2 regions of the Kineococcus rhizosphaerae genome follow, and region 1 is predicted to be linked to the other one. Evidence: riboswitches for the same ligand, from Rfam matches in the RefSeq annotation. Region 1 holds a riboswitch; the other holds the start of a gene.
What was found. Region 1 has a riboswitch for S-adenosylmethionine ahead of CLV37_RS05030 (ABC transporter substrate-binding protein). Riboswitches for the same ligand answer to the same signal wherever they lie in the genome.
Positions count from the first base shown of each region.

Region 2: linked by a shared signal. The riboswitch ahead of CLV37_RS17635 (MetQ/NlpA family ABC transporter substrate-binding protein) and the one ahead of CLV37_RS05030 (ABC transporter substrate-binding protein) in region 1 are both predicted to bind S-adenosylmethionine.

Region 1 is NZ_PVZF01000002.1:170,731-174,936, forward strand. Features, by position in the region: gene CLV37_RS05025 (carbohydrate ABC transporter permease) at 1-241, opposite strand, end outside; gene CLV37_RS05030 (ABC transporter substrate-binding protein) at 238-1,614, opposite strand; SAM riboswitch class I at 1,866-1,956, opposite strand; gene CLV37_RS28795 (Rne/Rng family ribonuclease) at 2,392-4,206, shown strand, end outside.
Region 2 is NZ_PVZF01000009.1:104,622-108,827, forward strand. Features, by position in the region: gene CLV37_RS17615 (purine-cytosine permease family protein) at 1-871, shown strand, start outside; gene CLV37_RS17620 (OsmC family protein) at 979-1,482, opposite strand; gene CLV37_RS17625 (DUF7711 family protein) at 1,539-2,153, shown strand; gene CLV37_RS17630 (DUF1737 domain-containing protein) at 2,150-2,353, shown strand; SAM riboswitch class IV at 2,439-2,549, shown strand; gene CLV37_RS17635 (MetQ/NlpA family ABC transporter substrate-binding protein) at 2,618-3,571, shown strand; gene CLV37_RS17640 (methionine ABC transporter ATP-binding protein) at 3,568-4,206, shown strand, end outside.

The DNA.
Region 1 (4,206 bases):
CGTCCACGACGTTGTCGGTGCCCGTGAAGCGCTGTAGAGGCCGGGCCAGCGAGGACTTCGTGACCGCCAGCGCCACGACGAACACCGTGGGGTAGACGAGCATGAGCGCGAGCCCGGCCAGGCTCGGTGCCGCCAGCCACGTGGACACGTGCCCGGGGCGGTGCCGGCCCGGCACCGCCCGCCGGGCGACGGCGTCGCGCTGGCGCGGCAGGGTCCGGCGTTCGTCGAGGAGCTGACTCATCCGAGCGTCTTCTCCCAGCTCTTCGCGGCCTCGTCGAGCGCGGCCTGCGGCTCGGTCTTGCCCTGGATCGCCAGCGCGAGCTGGTCGACGAGGTCCTGCAGGGCTTTCGGCGCGCCCTGCTGCGACGGCCAGGCCAGCGGGTCGCCGTCGAGGCCCTCGCGGATCGTCTCGGTCGCGATGCCCGCGGCCTTGGCGTAGTCGGCGGAGTCGAGGACCGTCTTGCGCGCCGGGTCGATGCCCGAGCCCGCCGTGGAGGCCAGCAGGAAGTTGTTCTCCTCGTTCGTCGCCCACTTCACGAAGGCGGCGGCCTTGTCCTGCTGCTTGCCTGCCGTGGAGACGCCCAGGCCGAACCCGGCGTCGAGCGCGGTGCGGGGCTTGGTGTTCTTCCCCCCGACGGGCAGCGTCACGACGCCCCACTTGTCGACGATCTTCGAGCTGGCCGGGTCCTGCGCCTTCAGGCCCAGGTCGGTCCAGGTGTCGAGCATGGCGCCCTGACCGGACAGGAACGCCGAGTTGGCCTGGTCGAAGCCGGTCTGCAGGGGCGTCGGCAGGGCGTGGGGGGCGACGTCGATGAGGTGCTGCAGCGCCGCGAGCCCCTCCTCGCCGTTGAACGCGGCCCCGCCGTCGCCGTCGACGAGCGTGCCGCCGTAGCCGGCGAGGCGGTTGATGAAGGAGCAGCCCAGGATCATCGGGACCTGCTGGCCCTCGACGATCGCGCCGTACACGCTCCCGCCGGAGTCCTTCGTGATCTTCTCGGCGGCCGCGTCGTAGTCGTCCCAGGTCTTCGGCGGCTCGACGCCGTACTTCTGGAAGACCTCGGCGTTGTAGTAGAGGACGTGGGTGTCGCCGTCGAAGGGCAGGCCGTAGCGCTTGCCGTCGATGAGCGTGTACGGGTCGTAGATGGACGGCAGGAAGTCGTCCGTGCGGATGTCGTCGTTGGCGTCGATCCACTTCGTCAGGTCGACGAGGGCGCCGGCGTCCACGAGCTCGCCGAGGCCGAAGTAGAAGTAGTCGAAGACGTCGAACTCGCCGTCGCCGCCCTGCACGTCCAGGATCTGCTTGCTCGTCAGCTGGTCGTAGGGGATCGCGGTGACCTCGACCTTGCCCCCGAACTCCTGCTCGAACTTCTTGCCCAGCAGGTCCGTGAAGGCCAGCACGTGGGGCTGGTTGACCATGAGCTTGAGCGTGGCGCCCTTGAGGTCGACGGCCTTGCCGGCGGCCAGGTCGGATCCGGTCGAGCCGTCGCCGCAGGCGGCCAGGGTGCCGGTCGCGGCCAGCGCGCCGACGCCCAGGGCGCCGGACAGGACACGGCGGCGGGAGGCGATCAGGCGCTGGGTGCTCGCCGGGGAGGAGGTGCGCAGGGGCGCGGACATGGGTGTGCTCCGTGGGGGTGGGCGGACGATCGTCGTCCGTCGTGGGTGCGCGCGGGAAGCGGCGCGCTCGCCTGAGGACCGTGGGGGAGGGCGTGCGGGTCGGTCAGACCGCGCGCGGCGTCCCCGGACGCAGGGCGTGCGTCGACCGGGCCGGGCGACAGGCCATCGAGGCCGTGCGACCGAGGTCGACGTGGTAGCGGCGGGTGAGCCGCGTGCCGGGTCGGGGCTGGGTACAGCTGTCCACTGCGAGTCCTCCATCGCCCCTGGCGGGAGCACCTGCCGCTCGCGCGGTGGTTGCTGTGGCGTCAACGAGCCAGGTCTCTCGGCCACTCTGGATGGTGTTGGTCGCAGCGTAGCGGACACCGGGGGCGGCCGGGGACCGATCGCGCCGCGCCTCGCGCCTCGCCCGGCGCCGGGCTGGCGGTGACGACCCGCGACCCGGCGCGGCCGGTCGTCCCGGCGGCCCTTGTGCGACACTGAGCGTGGCCGAGCGTTCCCCGACACCGGGCGCCCGGCCCGCCGTCGAGACCGCCGCCCAGCGCGCGGGTCCCGGGCAGCGCCGCGGTCCAGTGGAAGGGCCTCGCAGGCGCCCCGTGCCCGTTCGCCGGACGACGACCGCCGGCGGCCCGGGGGGAGCACGCGCCGCGCGAACCCCTCCGGTGCAGCGAGGACTTCCGTCGGGTGCGGGACGACCCGCCCGACGATTCCGACGAGGACGCCCGAGCGTCCGCGGGGTTCACCGGTGGAGCGGGCGCTGCGGGCCCAACGGAGCGACCCGTGACCACGACCCCGGAAGAGAACACCGCAGCACCCGTGAACGGCACCGGCGCCGACGCCGGGAGCGCGCCGACGCGGCCCCGCCGCCGCCGGGCGGCCAGCCGCCCCGCCGGGGCGCCCGCGCACGCCGAGCCCGTCGTCACGACGGCACCGGCGGCCACCGCCGCGCCGGTCGAGACCACCGACGCGGCTGCGTCCCCCGAGGCCGTCACCGCGACGGCCGCCGACGCCGCCGCGACGGCCCGCACGACGCCCGACGCCACCGCGGCCCCCACCCCGGCGGCCGGGGAGGAACCCGCCCCCGAGGCGCCGCGCCGCCGGGCGCGCCGGGCCACCCGCAAGGTGACCACGCCCGAGCACGCCCCCGAGCCGGTCCTGGAGACCTCTCCCGCCGCGCCGGCCGCCGAGACCCCGACCGAGCAGCGCGTCGCCCCGGTGGGCGGACCGGCCGTCGAGGAGGTCGGGGAGGTGACCGCCCCGGCGCCGGCCCGCCGCCGCCGAGCCCGCAAGACCGCCGCCGCCCCCGCCGCTGCCCCCGAGGTCGCCGCTGCCCCCGAGGTCGTCGCCGACCCGGTGGTGCCCGCAGCCGTCGAGGAGGTCGCGGCCGCCGAGCCCGCCGCCGTCGAGGAGGTCGCGGCCGCCGAGCCCGCCGCCGTCGCCGCCGTCGCCGAGGACGTCCCGGTGGAGGAGGCCCCCGTGCTCGAGCCGTCGGTGGACGCCGCCGCTCCGGCCGGGCAGGAGCCCACCGCCGACGCCGACGCCGACGCCGCCACTGAAGCCGACGACACCGACGACCTGATGGACGACCCGGTGCTGCTGCGGGCCGCCGGGCTGGCCCGGCGCGGCGGCCGTCGTCGCCGCGAACCCGAGACCGAGCGGGCCACCGACGCCGCGGCGCGCGCGACCGCCCTGTTCTTCCAGGCCCCCGACGCCGAGACCTCCGCGCGGGAGACCTCCCCGCGCCGCTCGCGCCGCGCGTCGGCGCCCGCGGGCCCGCCCCCGGGCGAGGACCAGGACACGCTGGACTTCGAGTCCTTCCGCCGGCCCGGCTCCACCGACGGCGGCTCGGACCGCCCCGACGAGGACGCCTTCGAGGAGGACCTCGACGAGACCGCCGACCAGGCGGTGGACGAGGACGGCCAGGACGCTCAGGACGACGAGTCCGACGACGACAGCGGCGCACCGCGCCGCCGCCGCCGCCGCGGCGGTCGTGGCCGGCGCAGCCGCACCCGCGACGACGCCGACGACGCCGAGGGCTCGGACGACGACGAGGAGACCGGCGCCCGGGACACCGGGGCCGAGCCGGCCGACGAGGACACCGACGAGGACACCGACGGGGACGCGGGCGAGGAGTCCGAGGACGGGGAGGAGTCGTCGGGCTCGTCCCGCCGCCGCCGTCGCCGTCGCCGCCGCGCCGGGTCCGCGGACGGGGAGGACGCCTCGCCGGACGACCCGCCGAACACCGTCACCCGGGTCCGCGAACCGCGCCGGTCCGCCTCCCGGGGCACCGGCGAGGACGAGATCACCGCGCTGCGCGGCTCGACGCGCCTGGAGGCCAAGAAGCAGCGCCGTCGCGAGGGGCGTGAGCAGGGCCGCAAGCGCGCCATCCTCACCGAGGCCGAGTTCCTGGCCCGCCGCGAGGCCGTCGAACGCGTCATGGTCGTGCGCCAGGAGGACGACCGGACGCAGATCGGGGTCCTCGAGGACGGGATCCTCGTCGAGCACTACGGCGCCAAGCAGGCGCAGACGACGATGGTCGGCAACGTCTACCTCGGCCGGGTCCAGAACGTGCTGCCCAGCATGGAGGCCGCCTTC
Region 2 (4,206 bases), on a different contig from region 1:
GGGCTCCGTCGACTGGGCGACGGTCAGCGCGATCCCGGCCGGGGACACCGCCGCGGTCGTCGGCGCCTTCACGATGGTCATGACCGGGTTCGGCCTGGGCTGGGCCAACGCGGCGGCCGACTACTCCCGGTACCTGCCGCGGGACGCCTCCAGCGCGGGGGTCGTGGTGTGGACGACGCTCGGCTCCTCGCTCGGCCCGGCGGTGCTGCTCGTGTTCGGCGCGCTCGTCGTGGGCTCGAACCCGGGCCTGAGCGAACTCGTGGGCCAGGACCCCGTCGGGGCGCTGACCGGCATCCTGCCGACGTGGTTCCTCGTGCCGTTCGTGGTGGTGGCCGTCCTCGGCCTCGTCGGCGGCGCGGTCATGGACATCTACTCCTCGGGCCTGGCGCTGCTGAACGTGGGGCTGAGGGTCCCGCGGCCCGTCGCGGTGCTCGTCGACGCGGTCCTGATGATCGCCGGCGCGGTCTACATCGCCTTCTTCTCGGCCAACTTCCTGATCCCGTTCCAGGGGTTCCTCATCACCCTGGGGGTGCCGATCGCGGCGTGGGCGGGGATCTTCCTGGCCGACCTCGCGGCGCGGCGCGGCGGGTACGCCGAGGCCGAGCTGCTCGACGCCCGCGGGCGCTACGGATCGGTGCGCGTGCTGCCCGTGGTCACGATGGTCGTCGCCACGTTCCTGGGCTGGGGCCTGGTGACCAACGGCGGAGCGAGCTGGCTGACCTGGCAGGGGTACCTGCTGGGGCCGATCGGGGGCCGCGACGGCGGGTGGGCCTACGCCAACCTCGGCGTGCTGCTGGCGTTCGCGGTCGGGTTCGCCGTCGTCGCGGTGTTCGGGCGCGCGGCGGTGCGCGCCCAGGAGGCTCGCCGCTGACCCGGGTCCGGGACCGTTGACGCATCGGTACGAACCTTTCGCACCGATGCGTCAACGGTCCGACGAACCGGACCGGACAGGACGCCGCGACGAGCGCGCCCCGAGGGTCACGCGCGCTGGACGACGACCTTCGGCGGCGTCTGCAGGGTCTGGGCGATGACGCAGTAGCGCTCGGCCAGGGAGATCATCTTCGCCTCGGTCGCCTCGTCGGCGTCGGAGGTGAAGTCGAAGGTGATGGTCACGTCGGTGATCCCGACCGGCACCTCGCGGGCGACGCCGAGCGTGCCGCGGGCGTCCCAGTGGGCGTCGACGGTCACCGACGCGTTGCGCAGCTCGACGCCCATGGCGGTCGCCACGCTGCGCAGGGTGACACCGGCGCACGCCGCGACGGCTTCGCAGAGCATGTCGGCCGAGCACGCCTCGGTGCCGTCGCCGCCGGCGGCGGGGTGCAGCCCGGCGCGGGTGGTGCCGGCGAAACCGTCGACCGAGACGCCGATGGACTGCCCGTCCAGCACCGCCACGGCCCGCGCGGGGACCAGCGCCTCGGCCGGGTCCTCGCGGTAGGCGTCCTTCAACGGCTTCTGCAGGGCCCTGAGCTCGGTCGAATCCACCGCCGAAGCTTAGGCCCCCCGCGGGGCGCGCCCGCAACCTCGGACAGACTGCGGGGGTGAAGTGGACCACTGCCGTCAGGACCCTCGAGGACGTCGCCGACCGCTGCGCGCACGTGGGCCGCCAGCCCGAGGGGATCATCCGCCTGCGGGTCTTCCAGGCGTGGGTGTTCGGGCCCCTGCTGGGGCCGCGGACGGACGACGTCGACGACGTGGACGGCGTGCGGGTCGCGCTGGTGACGAACGCGCGCGAGGAGGACTGCGCCTTCGGCACGCGCCCGCCGGCCGCCGGGCAGTGGCTGGCCGCCTCGAGCCTGGAGACGAAGCCGGTGCGGCTGTTCTTCCGGTCCGGGCAGGCGCCGGTGTGGAACCACGTGGTCGAGCGGCCGGTGCGGTTCTGGACCCGCGAGGACGGGGTGGACCCCGAGGTGCTCGCCCGGATCCGTGCCGGGGAGGGCAGCGGGCTGCGCCCGGCGGCGCCGACGGCCACCGAGCTGGCCGGGCGCCTCGACGCCGAGCTGGCGGTGAGCCTGGCCGCGCTGCGGCGCACGGCGGTGGAGTACGACGAGAAGCGGTGGTCGCCGGGGTCGCCGACCAAGCGCGCGGACGCGCTGGCCGACGCCTCCCTGGGGTACCTGAGCGTGCGCGACGCGCGGGATAGCCTGTCCGCGTGAGCGAGGAGAGCACCCCCGGCACCGCCGGCGAGAAGCTGGCCTACCGGCTCCTGACGGGCCCGGACGACCGGTCGTTCTGCGAGAAGGTGAGCGCGGCCCTGGCGGACGGGTACGTCCTGCACGGCAGCCCGTCGGTGACGACGACGGACGGGCGCACGATCGCGGCGCAGGCCGTCGTGCTCCCCCACGTCCTGGGCTGAGCCCACCGGTCCGCCCGGAGCCGGGCGGACGTGCGGCACCCGAACCCGTTTCTGCTGCCCGCCAGGCGGTGTTAAGGTTCGGGCAGGTCATGAGTGACAGCGACAAGCCCTGGCTCGCTGTCCGGCAACCCTCCTCCGCGGCGGGGTGCCCCAGGTGAAGACCTGGCCGGACGAACCCGTCCGGCAAGCGCGGATCGTCGGACGCCGTCGATCACGGTAGCTGCGAGCCGCGCGCCCGCCCGTACGACCACCCGGAGTGCCTTCGTGTCCACCGCCCCCGCCCTTCCCGACAAGCCCAAGCGCCGTGGGCTCCTCTACGGCATCATCGCCGCCGTCGTCGTCGTCGTGGTCGTCGTCGTGGCGATCGTCCTGGGCACCCGGGACGACTCCGCGAAGACCACGGCCGCCGGCTCCACGGCCGCCGCGAAGACCGTCAAGATCGGTGTCGCCGACAAGTCCCTGAAGTACTGGACGCCCTACGTCGAGCTCGCGAAGTCGAAGTACGACGTGGACGTCGAGCTCGTGAACTTCTCCGACTACACCCAGCCGAACCCGGCGCTGTCGCAGAACCAGCTGGACCTCAACCAGTTCCAGCACATCCAGTACCTCGCGAACTACAACGCGACGTCGGGCGACGACCTGCAGCCCATCGGCGCCACCGCCGTGTACCCGCTGCCGCTGTACTCCCTGACCGCGAAGTCCGTCGCCGAGCTGCCCGCCGACGCGAAGGTCGCGATCCCGAACGACGCGATCAACGAGGCCCGCGGCCTCCTGGTCCTGCAGCAGGCCGGTCTGGTCACGCTGAAGGACGGCGGCACCGCGTTCTCCAAGACGAACGACATCGAGTCGTCCAAGGTCCAGGTGACCACCGTCGCCGCCGACCAGACCGCGAGCGCCCTGCAGTCCGGGTCCGTGGCCGCCGCGATCGTGAACAACAACTACGCCACCAAGGCGAAGCTGCCCGTCGACGACATCATCGTCAAGGACGACCCGTCGTCCCCGGCCGCGGCGCCGTACGTGAACATCTTCGCCGCCCGCAAGGCCGACGTCGCCAACCAGACGTACCTGGACCTGGCCGCGCTGTGGCACGACCCGGCCGTGCAGAAGGTCTTCCTCGAGGAGAACCCGGGCGCGGTCGTCCAGGACACCCCTGCCGCGGACCTGCAGGCGGAGACCACCAAGGTCGAGGCCGACGCGAAGGCCGCCGCGGGCAAGTGACCGCTCTCATCTCGCTGACGGACGTCAGCAAGAGCTTCGACCGTCGTGACGGGTCCACCGTCACGGCGGTCGACGCCGTTTCGCTGGAGGTCGAGACCGGCGAGGTCCTCGCGGTCATCGGCTACTCGGGGGCCGGGAAGTCGACCCTCGTCCGGCTGCTCAACGCGCTGGAGAAGCCGACGTCGGGCAGCGTCCTGGTCGCCGGGCAGGACCTCACGCGGTTGTCCGAGGGGGAACTGCGGGCGGCCCGCTCGAAGATCGGGATGATCTTCCAGCAGTTCAACCTGTTCCGGTCCCGCACGGTCGCCGGGAACGTGGCGTACCCGTTGAAGGTCGCGGGCGTGGCCAAGGCCGAACGCGACCGGCGCACCGCCGAGCTCCTCGACTTCGTGGGGTTGCTGGACCGGGCGCACTCCTACCCCGAGCAGCTGTCGGGCGGGCAGAAGCAGCGCGTCGGCATCGCGCGGGCGCTGGCGACGAACCCGCCGCTGCTGCTGTGCGACGAGGCGACGAGCGCGCTGGACCCGGAGACGACGACCGAGGTGCTGTCGCTGCTGCGCCGGGTGAACTCCGAGCTCGGGGTGACGATCGTCGTCATCACCCACGAGATGGACGCGGTGCGCCAGATCGCCGAG